Regions from separate parts of the Cobetia sp. 1AS1 genome, predicted to be linked through region 2. Evidence: predicted binding sites of a transcription regulator. Region 2 holds the regulator's gene; each other region holds the start of a gene.
What was found. Region 2 encodes FNR, which switches genes on or off when oxygen is low (the NO sensors DNR and NnrR bind a similar motif). Its sites were predicted from a motif close to TTGATNTANATCAA; they were not measured.
Positions count from the first base shown of each region.

Region 1: the regulator FNR is predicted to act here: its motif matches at 2,184-2,197, upstream of adhP (alcohol dehydrogenase AdhP).
Region 3: the regulator FNR is predicted to act here: its motif matches at 1,903-1,916, upstream of clpB (ATP-dependent chaperone ClpB).
Region 4: the regulator FNR is predicted to act here: its motif matches at 2,072-2,085, upstream of QD280_RS01535 (OmpW family outer membrane protein).

Region 1 covers NZ_JARWKU010000007.1:113,233-117,893, reverse strand. Annotated here, with positions in the region: gene QD280_RS12680 (response regulator transcription factor) at 1-132, opposite strand, end outside; gene QD280_RS12675 (aldehyde dehydrogenase family protein) at 567-2,087, shown strand; gene adhP (alcohol dehydrogenase AdhP) at 2,398-3,426, shown strand; gene QD280_RS12665 (pyridoxamine 5'-phosphate oxidase family protein) at 3,606-4,097, opposite strand; gene QD280_RS12660 (CreA family protein) at 4,304-4,661, opposite strand, start outside.
Region 2 covers NZ_JARWKU010000005.1:119,557-124,217, forward strand. Annotated here, with positions in the region: gene QD280_RS10555 (fatty acid cis/trans isomerase) at 254-2,752, shown strand; gene fnr (fumarate/nitrate reduction transcriptional regulator Fnr) at 2,969-3,718, opposite strand; gene QD280_RS10565 (hypothetical protein) at 4,007-4,285, opposite strand; gene QD280_RS10570 (cbb3-type cytochrome c oxidase subunit II) at 4,311-4,661, opposite strand, start outside.
Region 3 covers NZ_JARWKU010000013.1:99,797-104,457, forward strand. Annotated here, with positions in the region: gene rluD (23S rRNA pseudouridine(1911/1915/1917) synthase RluD) at 1-922, shown strand, start outside; gene pgeF (peptidoglycan editing factor PgeF) at 962-1,738, shown strand; gene clpB (ATP-dependent chaperone ClpB) at 2,060-4,661, shown strand, end outside.
Region 4 covers NZ_JARWKU010000001.1:347,033-351,693, forward strand. Annotated here, with positions in the region: gene QD280_RS01530 (DMT family transporter) at 57-1,049, shown strand; gene QD280_RS01535 (OmpW family outer membrane protein) at 1,209-1,958, opposite strand; gene QD280_RS01540 (OmpW family outer membrane protein) at 2,301-2,894, opposite strand; gene QD280_RS01545 (lipopolysaccharide kinase InaA family protein) at 3,256-4,119, opposite strand.

The DNA.
Region 1 (4,661 bases), on a different contig from region 2:
CGTCTCGGCGAGACTGGCGGCCTGCAGCAGCTCGTAGGGCGGCGCCGGCGCGTCAGCGACGCTCAGACTCAGGGTACGACTGATGGCATCACGGAACAGCGGATGGTCATCCGCGATCAACAGACGGTACATGGAGGCTCCTGGCCGGTGGCGGGCGATATCCTGAGCATAACGTCATGGCGTGGTGTCGTGCCTTGCGGCCTTCGCGGTATGGCGGCGTTCGTTTCTCCTTCCTTTTCTCCTCCCAAGGGATGAGACGGTCTCCGCCCATGGGGGCATGTCGCGATTGGCGTCAGTGGTCAAGACTGTGAGAGTCGCCTGATCAAGTACCGCTTGATGGATCGGGCAGCGGGTCAGCGCCAACGTCGCCACTGCAGAAGGGCCAACCCAGGCGTTTCGCTGACACGACAACGACTTTTCAGCAACGACAACGACTTTTCAGTAACGACAACGACTTTTCAGCAACGACAACGACTTTTCAGTAACGACAACGACTGTGCAGCAACGACAACAACAGGCCGTCGATCACGAGCGCCACTCGTGAATCCGGCCAACAGGAGTTCGCCATGATCTACGCCTCCCCGGGCAGCGCCGATGCGCTGGTCACGTTCAAGGATATCTACGGCAACTATATCGGCGGTCGCTTCGTCGAGCCGGTGAAGGGTGAGTACTTCGACAATGTCAGCCCGGTGACGGGCGAGGCCTTCTGCCGTATCCCGCGTTCGAGTGCGGAGGACATCGACCTCGCGCTGGACGCCGCCCACAAGGCAGCCGCTGCCTGGGGCAAGACCTCGGTGCAGGAGCGCTCCAACATCCTGCTCAAGATCGCGGATCGCATCGAGCAGAACCTCGAGATGCTGGCCGTCGCCGAGACCTGGGACAATGGCAAGGCGGTGCGCGAGACGCTCAACGCCGATATTCCGCTGGCGGCGGACCACTTCCGTTACTTCGCCGGTTGCCTGCGCTCCCAGGAAGGCACCGCGGCGGACATCGACGCCAATACCGTCTCCTACCACTTCCATGAGCCGCTGGGCGTGGTCGGGCAGATCATCCCGTGGAACTTCCCGATTTTGATGGCGGCCTGGAAGCTCGGCCCGGCGCTGGCGGCCGGCAACTGCGTGGTGCTCAAGCCGGCGGAACAGACCCCGGCCTCGATTCTGGTGCTCGCGGAGCTGGTCGGCGACCTGCTGCCGGCGGGCGTGCTCAACATCGTCAACGGCTACGGGGCCGAGGCCGGCCAGGCGCTGGCCACCAGCAAGCGCATCGCCAAGATCGCCTTCACCGGCTCCACTCCCGTGGGCTCGCACATTCTCAAGTGTGCCGCCGACAGCATCATCCCCTCCACGGTGGAGCTGGGCGGCAAGTCGCCCAACATCTACTTCGCCGACATCATGAATGCCGAACCCGAGTTCATCGACAAGGCCGCCGAAGGCCTGGTGCTGGCGTTCTTCAATCAGGGCGAGGTGTGCACCTGCCCGTCACGCGCCCTGATCCAGGAAAGCATCTACGACGACTTCATGGCCCGGGTGATGGAGCGAGTGAAGACCATCAAGCGCGGCAACCCGCTGGACACCGACGTGCAGGTCGGCGCCCAGGCCTCCCGCGAGCAGTTCGACAAGATCATGTCCTACATGGATGTCGCCCGCGAGGAAGGCGCCGAGGTGCTCACCGGCGGCAGCAGCGAGCAGCTGGAGAACGAGCTGGCCAACGGCTATTACATCCAGCCGACCCTGCTCAAGGGCAACAACTCGATGCGTGTCTTCCAGGAGGAGATCTTCGGGCCGGTGGTGGCCGTCACCACCTTCCGTGACGAGGCCGAGGCGCTGGCCATCGCCAATGACACCGAATTCGGTCTCGGTGCCGGTGTCTGGAGCCGCGACATGAACGTCGCCTTCCGCATGGGTCGTGGCATCCAGGCCGGTCGCGTGTGGACCAACTGCTACCACCAGTATCCCGCCCATGCCGCCTTCGGTGGCTACAAGAAATCCGGTGTCGGTCGCGAGACCCACAAGATGGCACTGGAGCACTACCAGCAGACCAAGAACCTGCTGGTCAGCTACGACATCAATCCGCTCGGCTTCTTCTAGGCCTGGCTGGCAGCGCCACCGCCTTGGGTGGTGCTGCATGCCTCCCGCGATTCTTGCTTGAGAAATGACATCGATGCCCGCGCCAGATCCGATTGCTTGATCTGGCGCAGGGCAGGGAGCGCTGCGTCTGGTTTCAATGGAGAGGCAAGCTTTGCACTGGTCTGAGCGCAGGCATGGGCGCTGGCCTGGGCGCTGGAAAAAACGCTGGCATGGGCGCTGGCGCATGCAGCAAGCCCACACTCTCCGCCGCAACTCTGCTGGTTCGTCTTTCTTGAATGTTCGTCAGTCTTCAATGGATGAGGAGTACGTCATGGATAGCAGCATGAAAGCCGCCGTGGTATGTGAATTCGGTGCACCGCTGGTGATCGAGGAGGTCGCGGTACCGCGACCGGGGCGTGGCGAGATTCTGGTCGAGGTCGCCGCCTCCGGGGTCTGTCATACCGACCTGCACGCCGCGCATGGCGACTGGCCGGTGAAACCCAATCCACCGTTCATTCCCGGCCATGAGGGCGTCGGTACCATCGCCGCGGTGGGCGAGGGCGTCACCCACGTCAAGGAAGGCGACCGTGTCGGGGTGCCCTGGCTCTACTCGGCCTGTGGTCACTGCGAGCATTGCCTGGGCGGCTGGGAGACGCTGTGCGAGAGCCAGCAGAATACCGGCTATTCGGTGAATGGCGGCTTTGCCCAGTTCACGCTGGCGGACGCAGGCTACGTCGGCCGCCTGCCGGACAGCGTGGGCTTCGTGGAGATCGCGCCGGTGCTGTGCGCCGGGGTCACGGTCTACAAGGGGCTCAAGATGACTGACACCCGCCCCGGTCAGTGGGTGGTGATCTCGGGCATCGGCGGGCTGGGGCACATGGCGGTGCAGTATGCGCGTGCCATGGGCCTGAACGTGGCGGCGGTGGATGTGGATGATGCCAAGCTGGAACTGGCCCGCCGTCTGGGCGCGACCGTGACCGTCAATGCCATGAAGGAAGACCCGGCGAGCGTCATCAAGCGCGAGATCGGCGGCGCGCATGGCGCGCTGGTGACGGCGGTATCGCCCAAGGCCTTCGATCAGGCCCAGAACATGCTGCGCCGTGGCGGCACCCTGGTGCTCAACGGCCTGCCGCCGGGCGACTTCCCGCTGCCGATCTTCTCCACCGTGCTCAATGGCATCACGGTGCGTGGCTCCATCGTCGGCACGCGCCAGGACCTGCAGGAGGCGCTGGACTTCGCCGCGGAAGGCAAGGTCGCCGCCACCGTGCAGACCGGCAAGCTCGAGGACATCAACGACATCTTCGGACGCATGATCGACGGCAAGATCGAGGGGCGCATCGTGCTCGACATGAAGGCCTGAGGCGTTCGCTGGTCTGAATCCTCACCACCGATGACAGGCCTGCTGGAAACGGCAGGCTGCCAGACACGACAACGCCAGCCCGAGGGCTGGCGTTGTCGTGTCTGGCATGGCCGTGTGCGTGAAGCGTCACGAGGGGGCAGCGGTGAGTTCGAAGGATGCGAAGCGTTCAGGGGGCTCGCTTACACCGTGCCGAATTTCTCGTTCTCGCCCATGTCCGGGGTGTGGTCCTTGTCGAGGTTGGCGCGCGCCACCTCGTAGAGCTGATAGGCCTTGCTCTCCTTGGCCTTCCAGTGCTCACCAGATTGCACCGAGATCTCCAGCAGGGTGACGTCGGGGTCATCCTTGCCTTCCGGGAACCAGGCGGCCACGAACGGATTCCAGAACTTGTCGATCAGGCCCTGATCGCGGTGCAGATTGGCATGACCGCTCAGCGACACGTAGACGCCATCATCCTGATCGGAAAAGCTCAGGCAGACCTCGCTGTCCTTCTTGGCCTCAAACACCTTCTCGGCGCTGGCGCGGGTGAAGAACCACAGGGTGCCGTCGTAGTCATCCTGCACCAGATGCATCGGGCGGGCGTGGGGCATGCCATCGCCTTGCGTCACCAACATGCCGACCTTCACATCCTTGATCAGCTTCCAGATCTTCTGCTTGTGCTCCGGGCTCGACATCGTGTGTCACTCCTTTGCGTCATGCGAATGAAAATCCGGCTGGCTAGCCGTTGCACAAGACCTTGGAGCGACATCCCCCAACTTCAAGGGATGATGGTGGAGCTTTCGCTTGATGAGCCATGGCTTGATGAGTCAAAACTGTATGAAGCAGGGCTTTATGAGTCAGCGCTTGATCGATCGGGGCTTTATTCAGGCGCCGAGGCGACTCACTGCGCTGCCGGGGCCTGCCAAGCGTCGCTGCCCCACAGCGGCACGCTGCTCAGCGCATGCTTGAAGCTGCCGCTGGTTTCCTTGGTGCTGTAGGCGATATAGAGCAGGCTCTGGGAGTCGCGATCCAGAATGCGACGAATCTTGAGGCTTTTGAGCAGCACGCTCTTGGACTTGCGATAGACCTCCTCGCCACTCTTGGAGGTATCGATGTCGGCGATCATCTCCGCCGTGATCGGGCCGGTCTGGCGGCAGGCGATGCTCATGTCGGAGGGATCGGAGAAGTCGAGGTCCGCCTCGATGTTGCTCAGGTGACAGGTCACGCCCGGCACCTTGGGGTCGATCAGGCTCTCGATC
Region 2 (4,661 bases):
GCAGGGCCCGTATTTTTTGAATTATGGATCAGGAACATCGTGGCACCCGCTTGCGTCAGACAGCTCGTTCAGGCGGGTCATGAAGTCATACGCCGTCAAAATAAAGTTGGATGCGGAAACGCCAAAAAAATCTGACATCATTGTTCACTATGCTTGGAAAGGCAGTCTTGCCGAATTAGTGAGCCTGCTTATGGTACGCTTTCGCCATCATCTGCCCGATTGCCGATATCCCTTCCTCTTGCTGGAGTTCCCCATGCCGGACCTACTTCGACGCCTGTGGCGCATACCGCGCTGGCGCTGGAGCATCGTGCTCGTTCTACTGTTGGGGGGCTGCAGTGCCGTCGCGATTCATCAGCTCGATGAGCGTTTCGGCCCCGCGTCACCGCGTGAGCGGGTGGTGTCACACGACAGTCTTGCCGGGCGTCAGTGGGAGGATGAGGTCAAGCCGGTGATCGAGACGCGCTGCGTGGTCTGTCATGGCTGCTACGACGCTCCCTGTCAGCTCAAGATGTCATCGGCCGCCGGGATCGATCGCGGCATGAATCCGGCGCCGGTCTACGATGGCACGCGCCTGCTGGCGGCCAATCTGACGCGCATGTTCGAGGACGCGGACACCACCGAGCAGTGGCGCAGCATGGACTTCTCGCCGGTGCTCAATGAGCGCTTCGACTCTCCGGCTGCCAATCTGGAGGGCAGTGTGCTGTTCCGTGCGCTCAGCCAGAAGCGCAAGGCGCCGCTGCCGGTGACGGAAGATGGCCTGCTGCCGGAAGACCGCTTCGACCTGTCGCTCAATCGCAGTCAGGTGTGTGCCCCCGTCGAGGGCTACGACAAGTTCGCCGAAGACCATCCTGACTGGGGCATGCCCTACGCCCTGCCACAGGTCAGCGATGAAGAGCACCGCACACTGGTGAACTGGCTGGCCAAGGGTGGCGCGATGACGGGCCCGGCACCGCTGCCCCAGGCGCTGATGCCGCACATCGAGCAGGCCGAGCGCTTCTTCAATGGCGATAGCCTCAAGCAGCGTCTGATGAATCGCTATATCTACGAGCACCTCTTCCTGAGTCATGTGTATTTCCCGGGCATCAAGGGCGCGGACGGACGGCCGGTCTTCTTCAAGCTGGTGCGTTCCAGCACCCCGCCGGGCGAGCCGATCAAGCGCATCTCCACGCGTCGCCCCTACGATGCCCCCTATGCCTCCTACACCGCCGATGAGCGCGCGAGCATGCCTCATGATGAGGCCGGGCGCCCGCGGGTCTATTACCGTCTGTGGCAGGAGCGCGCGACGATCCTGGCCAAGAATCATCTGCCCTATGCGCTCGATGATGCTCGCTTCAAGCGCTGGCAGGCGCTGTTCCTGACACCGGATTACCCGGTGGATGACCTGCCGGATTACGACCTCAAGACGGCCTCGAATCCTTTCCTGACCTTCGAGGCCATCCCGGCCGAGTCACGCTATCGCTTCATGCTGGATGAGTCGCAGAACACCATCATGGGCTTCATCAAGGGGCCGGTCTGTCGCGGGCAGGTCGCGGTGGATGTGATCAATGATCACTTCTGGGTCGGCTTCACTGACCCGAAGATGTTCAGTCACCCGGAAGTGGAACGCACCCTGGCCGAGGAAGGGAAGAATCTCAGCCTGCCCGCCGAGCAGAGCAGCAATGCGTTGCCGATCAGCTCCTGGGTCAAGTTCGAGAGCAAACAGACCGCCTATCTCAAGGCCAAGCAGCGCCTGATGTCCCAGGCCTATCTCGATGGCGATCTGCGCCTGGATGAGCGAGTGCTGTGGGACGGCAGCGGCTGGGCCGAGGGCCCCGGCCAGGGTCGCAACCCCAACGCGGCCCTGACCATCTATCGTCACTTCGACAATGCGGCGGTGATGAAGGGGCTGGTCGGTGGCGTGCCCAAGACGGGCTGGATCATCGATTACCCGATGCTGGAGCGCATCCACTATCTGCTGGTCGCCGGCTTCGATGTCTACGGCAATCTCGGCCATCAGCTGGTCACCCGTCTGTACATGGACTTCCTGCGCATGGAAGGCGAGAACAACCTGCTGGTGCTGTTGCCGGCAGGTGAGCGCCAGGCGGTGCATGACAGCTGGTATCGCGACGTCAGCCCCGGGCTTGTCGAGCTGCTGTTCAAGAAGCCGCCGCAGTTCGATGCGCCCAGTGGCATCGTCTGGACACCGCAGGAGCTGTCATCCCCGAACCAGGCGCGCCTTGGGCTGATGCGGCGCATGCAGGAGCGCCTCGCACCGGAGCTCGGTCATGAGCGCAGCCTGAGCAATGTCGAGGACGAGCACGTGCGACATGAGCTGCAGGCCCTAGCTGCGGTGCAGGGAGTCTCGGCCAGCCTGATGCCGGAGGTGACGATCGTCGCGCTGGAGGATGGCACTGATGACTCGCCGCGCCTTTACAGCGTGCTGCGCAATTCCGCCCACGCCAACATCACCAGCCTGTTCGATGAGGAGAAAAATCGCCGTCCTGAGGAAGACACTCTCGATGTCTTGCGTGGCGTGGCGGGCGATTACCCGAATGCCTTCTGGCGTCTGACGCCTGACACCCTGACGGGACTGGCAGAGCGGGTGGCGGCACTCGAGACCGAAGAGGACTATCGCGCCCTGCAGGCCGATATCGGGGTGCGCCGGACTGACCCGCGCTTCTGGGAGTTCTCCGACAGCGTGCTGCGCACCAACTATGCTGATCGCCCTGTCGAAGCGGGCCTGCTGGACTATAACCGCCTCGAGAACCGCTGATCGCCAGCGAAGGCCGAGACAAGGCCTATTGTCATGACTGTCTGGGCTGCCAGGACTGTCAGGGTTGTCAGGACGACTGACGACTGGCCTGACAGAAAGAAGAAGCCCGCCACGCAAATTGCGTGGCGGGCTTCTGTCTTGTGTGGTGCCGACATGGCGCCCTGGCGGTGGATCAGCGCAGTGTCGCTCAGCGTGATGTGCTGTCAGCAGGCGTCATCAGCGACCACCCTGACACTCGCCTTCGGCCAGTTCGATCAGGCCATCCAGATGCAGGATATGCACCTCGCGGGCACGAATGTCGACCAGCCCCTGGGTCTGGAAGCGGGTCAGGATACGGCTGATGGTTTCGACGGCCAGCCCCAGATAGTTGCCGATATCGGCGCGTGCCATCGAGAGGCGGAAGCTGTACGGCGAATAGCCACGGCGACGGAAGCGCTGTGACAGGTTGACCAGGAAGCTCGCCAGCCGCTCATCGGCTGTCTTGCGCGACAGCAGCATCATCATGCGGCGATCTTCGTGCAACTCCTTGCTCAGGCTCTTGAACAACTGGGTTCTCAGCTCCGGCATCTGCTCCGAGAGCGCATTGAGGCGATCGAAGGGAATCTCGCAGACGGTGGTGGTCTCCAGCGCCACCGCGGTGCCGGGATAGCAATTGCTGTCGATGGCATCGAGTCCGGCCAGCTCGCTGGGCAGGTAGAAGCCGGTCAGCTGCTCCATGCCGCTGTTTTCATTGGTGATCTGCTTGAGACTTCCGGAGCGCACCGTGAAGACGCAATCGAAGGCATCGCCCTGGGTGAAGAGCACTTCCCCTTTTCTGAGTGGCGCGCGACGGCGGATGATGGCGTCAAACTGGTCGATATCTTCCATGTTCAGTGCCAGTGGCAGGCACAGTGAACTCAGCGAACAGGTCTGGCAGCGGGCTTCATGGGCGCGCAAGCGGTGTGATGCCTGTGCATTGGCCGTCATGGTGACTCTCCTGAGGAATGTCACCGCTACCCCTGGGGCAGGGCAGCGGAGGGGTCTTTCGGGCGCAACGAATGGTGGGGCGGGGCCTTGTCGCCCGCCGCTACCCTGCTCAGCCGATGTGATTCGAGCGGCCAGAGTCTGAGCGCTCATCGGCTAATGCAGTGCAATTTCGTGACGCCATAATATTAGATTTTATTAATTCATTATCCTGCCCAACCCATGGGCGTTGCAAGGTGTGTGAACTTTAGGCCTGGTTGGCCCCGCGTGACCATACCGCGACGACCTGCCTCAGCCAGCTGCGCCGAGCAGCAGGATCAGTGCGGCGGCCAGCGTCGCCAGTGCCAGTATGCCCCAGGCACGTGGCGCTGGTGTATCAGGCTGACGTACGCCGTTGATGCGATGTTCCTGCATGGGGCCATCGCCTTCGCGCTCGTCGCTGTCAGCGCTTGCAGCGCGCGAAAGGCTGCCCAGTGCCAGCATGGCGAACAGCACCAGGCTGCCCAGCGTGAGGGCCAGCATCCAGAGATTCCAGAACAGGGGGAGTCCAGTTGTCTCCAGCAGATTCATGTCGTGTCTCCTGAGCGGTGTCCTGTCATGGGCCACGGCTGGCGATGTCGTTCGCGGGGGCGGCCTGCTGCAGGTAGGCGAGCAGCGCCGTGATTTCGGCAGTGCCACGCACGTCATTGGGGGCGGCGAGAATCTCGTCTTCCGCGTAGGGCACGCCCAGGCCCTGCAGGGCTCGCATGCGGGCCGCGATGCCTTCGCCGCTCAACGCCCGCTCGAACAGCCACGGGTAGGCGGGCATCGCTGAGCCCGGCACCTGACTGCGCGGGTCATTCAGATGCAGGCGCTGCCAGGCGTCGTCATGCTGCGCAGGCAGCTGGCTCAAATCCGTCCCCCAGCGCTCGACGCCCCACAGCGAAGGACGGTCGTAGTAGCGCGC
Region 3 (4,661 bases), on a different contig from region 2:
CCCGGAGGCGATGATTGGCATGCGCCTTGATCAGGCCTGCGCCGAGATCTTCTCCGACTATTCCCGCGAGCGTCTCAAGCACTGGATCAAGACCGGTGCGCTGACCCTCGACGGTGCCGCCGTCAAACCCCGCGAGAAGGTCTATGGCGGTGAACGTCTGGCCCTGACCGCCGAGCTTGAAGAAGAAGTCAGCCACGAGCCGGAAGATATCGAGCTCGAGATCGTCTATGAAGATGACGACGTGCTGGTCATCAACAAGGAGCACGGCATGGTCGTGCACCCGGGCGCGGGTAACCACGATGGCACGCTGCTCAACGCCATCCTGCATCATTGTCCGGGCAATTCCATGATGCCGCGTGCCGGCATCGTGCACCGTCTCGACAAGGACACCAGCGGCCTGATGGTGGTGGCCAAGTCATTGACCGCCCAGGCGGACCTGGTCGAGCAGCTGCAGGCCCGTACCGTGTCGCGCGAGTACGATGCCGTCGTCACGGGCGTGCTGACCTCCGGTGCCACCGTGGATGCGCCCATCGGGCGTCACCCCAAGGACCGCAAGCGTCAGGCCGTCACTCACAGTGGCAAGCCGGCGGTCACCCACTTCCGCGTGGTGGAACGTTTCCGGGGCCACACCCATATCCGCTGCAAGCTGGAAACCGGGCGTACCCACCAGATTCGCGTGCACATGGCGCACCAGCGCTATCCGCTGGTCGGAGACCCGGTCTACGGCGGGCGTCTGAAGCTGCCGCCGGGGGCCAGTGACCCGCTCAAGGAGCTGCTGCGTCAGTTCCCGCGTCAGGCACTGCATGCCCGTCGTCTCGCCTTCATCCACCCGATCACGGGCAAGGAAGTCGAATTCCGCGCCGAGATGCCGGGCGACATGCTGGTGTTGATCGACTATCTCAAGGAAGACATCGCTCGCTGAGGCGGCAGGCTCGCGCGACACGCCGCACAAGGAGAGGTTATGCACGACGAGAGTCTACGCCCGACCCTGATACTGCCGGACTGGCCCGCGCCGAGCCCGGTGCAGGCCTTCGTGACCACGCGTGAGAGCGGCCCCAGCCAGGGGCCGTATGCCGGCTTCAATCCGGCGCTGCATGTGGGTGATGACCCGGCGATGGTGGCGCAGGTACGCGAGCTGCTCGCGGCGGAAGTCGATGACGGTCGTCCGCTGGCGTGGCTGGATCAGGTGCACGGCACTCAGGTGGTGGATGCCTTCGATGTCTGCCACGCCGAAGACCGGCCGGATGCGCCGCCACGGGCGGATGCCTGCATCAGTACCGGCACCGGGCAGGCCTGTGTGGTGATGACGGCGGACTGCCTGCCGGTGCTGTTCTGTGATCGGCAGGGCACGCGCGTCGGCGTGGCGCATGCGGGTTGGCGCGGGCTGGTCGAAGGCGTACTGGAAGCCACCATCGAGCGTCTCGGTGATGACCCCGGCGAGCTGATGGCCTGGCTGGGTCCGGCGATCTCCAATGCGCAGTTCGAGGTCGGCCCCGAGGTGCGTGACGCCTTCATCGCGGACCTTCCCGAGGCCGATGACGCCTTCGAGGCCAGCCCCTACCGGCTCGGTCACTACATGGGTGATCTCTACAAGCTGGCACGCCTGCGTCTCGAGCGTGCCGGGGTCGGTCATGTCAGTGGCGGCCACTTCTGTACCGCCTCTGAATCACGCTTCTATTCCCACCGGCGTGATGATGGCGTGACCGGACGCCTCGCCACGGTGATCTGGCTGCGCTGAGGCGCTGATCAGGAATCTCTGATCGGGACTTGGGTCAGCGCATTCCGCCAGCTCGACATGCAGTACCCACAAACGCCCCGTTGACCTGATGTCTCAGGTTGGCGGGGCGTTTCTGTGTGTGGCAAAGATGATGGCCGGCGGGGGAGCGCCGAGGCAGCCGGAATCTGACCTGGATCAGGCAAATGCCACAACATGCTGCAGCGCGGCGAATCCTGCCTTGAAAGCCGTGCGCCAGCCCCCATCTTGAGAGTCAGATACGAAATGTTACAGGCGAAGCTCCTGAGAAAAGGAGTACCGCCATGACTCTCAGGAGAAGGCACCATGCGCATCGACAAACTCACCAGCAAGCTGCAGAACGCTCTGGCGGATGCCCAGTCGCTCGCCGTCGGGCGAGGCCACAATGAAATTCACCCGCAGCATCTGCTGCTGGCACTGCTGGAAGACCGCGATGGCGGCCTCAAGGCGCTGGTCAACAAGGCGGGCGGCGATGCCACCAGCTTGATGAGCGGCCTCAAGCGCCAGCTGGATGACCTGCCCACCGTGTCCCAGTTCGACGGCAATGTCGCGCCCTCGCAGGCCCTCGGCAAGCTTCTGAATCTGGCCGATCGTGAAGCGCAGAAGCGCGGCGATCAATTCATCGCCTCCGAGCTCGCGCTGCTGGCTGCGCTGGAGCTGGGCGGTGATCTGGGCAAGCTGTTCACTTCCTCGGGCATCAAGAAGCCCGCCCTGACGTCCGCCATCGATGCACTGCGCGGTGGCGAAGCCGTGGGCGATGCCGATGCCGAGAACAATCGCGAAGCGCTCAACAAGTACACCCTGGATCTGACCGAGCGCGCGCGGGATGGCAAGCTCGACCCGGTGATCGGGCGTGACGAGGAAATTCGCCGCACGATCCAGGTGTTGCAGCGTCGCACCAAGAACAACCCGGTGCTGATCGGTGAGCCCGGCGTCGGCAAGACCGCCATCGTCGAAGGGCTGGCCAGCCGTATCGTCAATGGCGAGGTGCCGGAAGGCCTCAAGAACAAGCGCGTGCTGTCTCTCGACATGGGCTCGCTGCTGGCGGGGGCCAAGTTCCGCGGCGAATTCGAGGAGCGCCTCAAGTCGGTGCTGAAGGAGCTGGCGCAGGAAGAAGGCCAGGTCATCCTGTTCATCGACGAGCTGCACACCATGGTCGGCGCGGGCAAGGCCGAAGGCGCGATGGATGCCGGCAACATGCTCAAGCCGGCGCTGGCGCGTGGCGAGCTGCACTGTGTCGGTGCCACCACGCTTGACGAGTATCGCCAGTACATCGAGAAGGACGCCGCGCTGGAGCGCCGCTTCCAGAAGGTGCAGGTCGACCAGCCCAGCGAGGAAGACACCATCGCCATCCTGCGTGGCCTGAAGGAGCGCTACGAGGTGCACCACGGGGTCGACATCACCGACAGCGCCATCATTGCCGCCGCGCGGTTGTCCTCGCGCTACATCACGGACCGCCAGCTGCCGGACAAGGCGATCGACCTGATCGATGAGGCCGCGTCACGCATCCGCATGGAACTGGATTCCAAGCCGGAGGAGATGGACCGTCTCGACCGCCGCCTGATCCAGCTCAAGATGGAGCGTGAAGCGCTCAAGAAGGAAACAGATGAGGCGGCGCTCAAGCGTCTCGGCGCGCTTGAGGACCAGATCTCGGAGCTGGAGCGTGAATATGCCGACCTCGATGAGGTCTGGAAGGCCGAGAAGTCCAGCATCCAGGGCGCGGCCCAGTTCAAGGCCGAGCTGGAGCAGGCGCGTATCGATCTGGAGCAGGCGCGCCGCGCCGGTGATCTCAGCCGCATGTCGGAACTGCAGTACGGCGTGATTCCGGGACTCGAGAAGCAGATCAGCGAAGCCGGCGAAGGCGAGGCGGATACCTCCGCCCACGTGCTGCTGCGCTCCAATGTCACCGAGGAGGAGATTGCCGAGGTCGTCTCGCGCTGGACCGGCATTCCGGTCGCCAAGATGCTCGAAGGCGAGCGTGACAAGTTGCTGCGCATGGAAGAGGCGCTGCACGAGAAGGTGATCGGCCAGGACGAGGCGGTGATCGCGGTGTCCAATGCGGTGCGTCGTTCACGCGCTGGGCTGTCGGACCCGAATCGTCCCAACGGCTCCTTCCTGTTCCTCGGCCCGACCGGTGTCGGCAAGACGGAGCTCTGCAAGTCACTGGCCAGCTTCCTGTTCGACACCGAAGAGGCGATGGTGCGCATCGACATGTCCGAGTTCATGGAGAAGCATTCCGTGGCTCGCTTGATCGGCGCGCCTCCCGGCTATGTCGGCTATGAAGAGGGCGGCTATCTGACCGAGGCCGTGCGCCGCAAGCCGTACTCCGTGCTGCTGCTCGACGAGGTCGAGAAGGCGCATCCGGATGTCTTCAACATCCTGCTGCAGGTGCTGGAAGATGGCCGCCTGACCGATGGTCAGGGGCGCACCGTCGACTTCCGCAATACCGTGATCGTGATGACCTCAAACCTGGGCTCGGAAATGATCCAGCGCATGAGCGGCCTCAATGGCGAGCTGGCGGAAGACGAGGGCAGTACGGAAAGCGCCGACGAGCGTGCCGAGCGCAAGGCAGCCTTCCAGTACGACGACATGAAGACGGCGGTGATGGAAGTCGTCGGCAATCACTTCCGTCCGGAGCTGATCAACCGCATCGATGAAGTGGTCGTGTTCCACGCGCTGGGACAGGCGCAGATCGCCTCCATCGCGGGCATTCAGCTTGAGCGTCTCAAGGCGCGTCTGGCCGAGCGTGATCTCGGCTTCGAGATCACCGACCCGGCGATGGCCTTGCTGGCCAAGGCCGGCTTCGATCCGGTCTATGGCGCTCGCCCGCTCAAGCGCGCCATCCAGAGCCGCATCGAGAACCCGCTGGCCCAGGCCCTGCTGGGCGGTGACTTCGTGCCCGGTGACG
Region 4 (4,661 bases), on a different contig from region 2:
ATCCTGCACCTGCCCCGGGCCGACCGCTTGTCATTTCTCTCGCTGGAGTCTGCGTGATGTGGATGCCACTTTGCTTCGTGTTTCTGTTCGCCAGCGGCTTCATCGCCGCACGCTTCGGTACCCTGGACGCTGAACCCTTCACCTTGCTGCTGGTGCGCAGCCTGCTGGTGCTGCCGGTGCTGGGGTTGATTCTGTGGCTGCGCCGCAAGCCGCGTCAGTGGGGGCGGCGCAACGACCGTCTGGCGCAGATGGGCATCGGCATGCTGTTGCATGGCGCCTATCTGGGTGGCGTGTTCGCGGCGGTCAAGGCGGGGCTGCCGGCGGGCCTGACGGCGCTGCTGGTCAGCCTGCATCCACTGGTGACGGCGGCCTTGTCACTGCCGTTGTTCGGCGTGCGGCTGGGGGCCAAGCAGTGGGCGGGGCTTGGCTGTGGCGCCATCGGCGTCAGCCTGGTGCTGGGGGCAGGGCTTGCCAAGGACGGCGCGGGCACCCTGGAGTGGCCGCTGATCGGGCTCGTCTGGTGTCTGGTGGCGCTGATCGGCGTGTCCAGCTCGACGCTGTGGCAGAAGCGGGTCTCCGGGCGCATGGGGCTGGTCGAGGGGCTGATGTTCCAGTATCTCGGTGCGGGCGCGGTATTCATCGTCGCCGCGACCAGTGTCGGCAGCTTTGCCTTTGACCCCACGCCGCGTCTGCTGCTGACCATGGCCTGGCTGGTGATCGCCATCTCGGTCGGTGCCATCTGGCTGCTGATGCTGATGCTGGAGCGGGGCGAGGCCCATCAGGTCGCGCGCACCTTCTTCCTGGTGCCGCCGTGTGCCGCGCTGATGGCATGGTGGCTGTTCGATGAGCAGTGGACCGCGCTGATGGTGGCGGGCGCGGCACTGGTGGTGCTGGGACTGGTGCTGGACCGTCCGCGTCCGGGCAAGGTGAGCAAGGCGCCGGTCGACGAGGCCACGCCGCCTTCGCCCTCAACGCCCTCAACCTCATCGACTGCAACAACTTCCAATGCTTCGGCAACGACGAACAGTGGGCAAGCCGCCCCGCGCTGAGGCGTGCCGAGCGCACAACTCACAACTCACAACGCACAACGCACAACGCACCAAGTACAAAGCACAACGCCCCGCCGGCCCGAGATGGGCTGGCGGGGCGTTGTCGTCTCTGGCCAGTCAGATGCGCTTGATCAGAAACGCTAGCCCAGCAATGCCTGGTCAGAAGCGATAGCTGATCCCGGCCATGGTCACGATGGGGTCGATCTCGACCTTGTCGTTGACGCTGCCCGCCACGGTGACATCGGAATCGATATCCAGATACCAGGCGGCGACGTTGGCCGCCCAGTGCTCGTTGATCACCAGATCGACGCCGATCTGTGCGGCCGCGCCCCAGCTGTCATCCATCTCGAGTTTGGTGCCATCGTCGAGGGTTTCGTCGGAGAAGTGGGTGTAATTGACCCCCGCGCCGATGTACGGCTGGATGCGCGATTCACGTCCGCCAAGCGGGTAGTACTGCAGTGTCAGGGTCGGCGGCAGGTGATCGACGGAACCGGCTTTCTGGCCATTGAGCGAGATGTCGTGGTCGAAATCTTGCGCCGCCAGCAGTTCGATACCGAAGGTGTCGGTGAAGCGATAGCCGAGAGTAAAGGCAAAGGCGCTGTCATCATCGACATCCACATCGGCGCCGATGGCATCGATGCGACCGTTGTCACTCTTCGGCGAGACCTTGGCGACACCCGCTCGCGTCCAGAACTGCCCGGCGCCGTAGTTGAGAGAGCTGAGAGAGTTGAGAGAGCTGTGAGAGCCGCCATTCAGCGAGTCGGCGGCCATGGCCGGTGCGGCACCGAGAGTCGCGAGGCCGGTGAGGCCTGCCAGTGCCAGAAGCTGCCACGGGCGTGCTGCAGAGCGCGGGCTGCGCGAAGTCAGGTGCGCGGGGAGGGAGGCTGAGCGAGTGACGACGTCGGACATGATGGCTCCTGAAGGATGGCGGGGAACAATGCCCTCATTCTAGGTGGCCGAATTTCGAGAAATTTGATCTGGGACAAGAGTTTACGCGCGTTCTTGCTCGGTGAGGGACGTGGTTGATCCAGGTCAATTTCTGCGCCGCGCCTCTGAAGATCGGCCATGTAGCCGTTGGCTGACCACAACGAAAACGCCGCAGACCCGAAGGTCTGCGGCGTTTGTGTGTGATGCCCATCTGCGCCTGGACGGCACGGCGTCGCCGAGCTCCATCGCTGACGCTTGCGTGATGTGGCATCACACGGCTTGCCAGGTACTCGCTGGAGGCATGTTCACGCCTCCCACAAGGACTTAGAAGCGGTAGGTGACACCAGCACCGACAGTGACCGGGTCCAGCTCGGTGTCGTTCACGTCCTGACCGGCGATCTTGGTATCGGCCTTGACGTCGGCGTAACGAGCGAAGCCGTTGACGGCCCAGGCTTCGGTGATCTTGAGGTCCACACCCAGCTCGGCAGCGGCGCCGTAGCTGTCGTCGATGTCCATGCTCTGGCCACCGGCAGACTCACCGGAGAAGTGGGTGTAGTTCAGGCCGACACCAGCGTACGGCTGGACGCGGGCTTCAGTACCGCCCAGCGGGTAGTACTGCAGCATCAGGTTGATCGGCATCTGATCGAAACCACCGGCGCTGTTTTCCCAGTCAGTGCTGAATTCTTCAGTGGACTGCAGGGCGATGGCCAGGTTGTCGTGGAACATGTAGCCCACGGAACCGGCGAAGCCAGACTCGTCCTTGGCGATCAGACCGTTGCCGTTGTTGCTCTTGCCGTCGACCTTGGCAACGCCACCGCGCAGGAAGATATCACCCTTGCCATATGCCATGGCGGATTGTGCGCCCATTGCCATGGTGCCGGCGATAACAGTAGCGGTCAGGATCTTGATAGCTTTCATGTGTAGTTCTCCTTGAAGCTTGGCTTCGTGAGCTGCCTGTCAGCAGTGCCTCGCTACCCTACGGCTTGGGCCGTGTGCTCTGCGTGGCTGCGTCGATCAGGGGACGCTGCGAACTATAAAAAACAGCGTTCTGTTTGGCAAGCATTTTTTTAGAACGTTGTTTGAAAACTTGTTAGGCGTCCTGTTAGCGGATGTTACCGATTATTTCAGGGAAGTTTAATGTCTCACGAGTGAGACTTGCGATGACGCATTCGAGCGACATCCCCATTCATCCTCGCGCAAGGTGACCAAGACCTTGGTCGCATGCCGTGCGCGAGGTTAGTACTCACTACGCCAAAGATCGTCACCGGGCTCTGCAGGCTCAGCGCCGCTTGCGTGCGGCGCGTGCTTCCAGCTCTTTCAGCCACTGACTGACCTCGGCGCTCTGCGCATCCGCATCGCGATAGACGGCCAGAAATTGTCGCCATTCATCGTGCTGCCAGCCCTTCAGGCGGCGCCACAGCACGTAGAGATCGCGCAGGCACTCGTGACGGCGCAGCACGAAGCGGCGCGTCTTCTCGAGGTCGATGATGACGGCGTCCATCTGCCAGGTGCTGGCCGGCGACTCACTCGGCGGGCGACTCAGGAAGAGGTGCTTGGGGAACAGACAGCCATGCATCAGGCCAGCCTGATGAATCTCGCGAACGAGGCGGGCGCTGGCGGTGATGACCTGAGAGCGCATGCCGGCATCGAGTTCCGCCCAGCGTTCATGCCAGTGGTCCAGATCATCGCGCCCGGCGAGATCGAAGGTGATCAGGATGGCGCGCCATTCCCGGCCAGCACGCCGCTCGCCGTACCAGCCGGCGTCCACTGCCGGTATTCCCAGCGCGTGATAGTGACGGATGGCACGCCATTCGCGAGAGAAGGTCGGTTCGCCCAGCGGGCGCGCCAGGCTGCGGCCCAGGTGGTTGGTCTGGCGCTTGAGATAGAGGCGATGGCTGTTGCCGTCCTCATCCTCGAGCGTCAGCAGCGAAACCGTCGAGACGCCGCCGCGTTCACGATTCGGCGCGTCGACGTCGTGGGCTGCCACTTGCCACAGGGCATCGAAGCTATTGAGGTCGTGCTGCTCCAGCAGGCGGGCGAGGCCGGCTTCGCAGTAATCGCCGTGGCCGCGCGGCGCCGTGGCGCTGGGGCTGGTGGTGGCGGTGTGACCAGCAGAGGGATGAATGGGGGAGCGATGCGTCATGTCAGGTAGGAATCACGGTCTCGGGTGATAGGCGGTAAGCGTTCACTGGCAATCCTTGTCGGTGAGCGCTGCGATGACTGGCCATGATAGTTAGCCTGCTGGGGAAGTGACAGGCCTGCGGCACAAAACTCTCGTTCCCAGCGCGTCAATGGCTCGGGGCCGTGATGGCTTGCTGCGCGGCGCCTGACGGCGCTTGGATGCGCCAGTCGGTCGCAGCGTGGTGCAACGTCGCAGTGTGGTCGATGGTCGCAGCGCGCGCAGGGGTGCGCAGAGTCAGCGTTGAGATGGCGCCAGGCCAGCGAGCCCCATCGCTCCAGCATCCATGCGGCTTGCAGCGGAGTTGTCCAGTGACAACAGGCACTTGGCGGAGGTGGCGGGTGCGACATTCGCCCGGTGAGTGCGACAACCTGACATCTGGAGACTGGCGCGGGAGGGTAGACAATGCCGACCAAGGTCTTGGTGCCACGGTGCCATTGCCTGTGTGCTTGCCGGCGAGAGTCGGCCTGATGCGTCCGCCCGACGTCGGTGGCAAGCGCATGCAG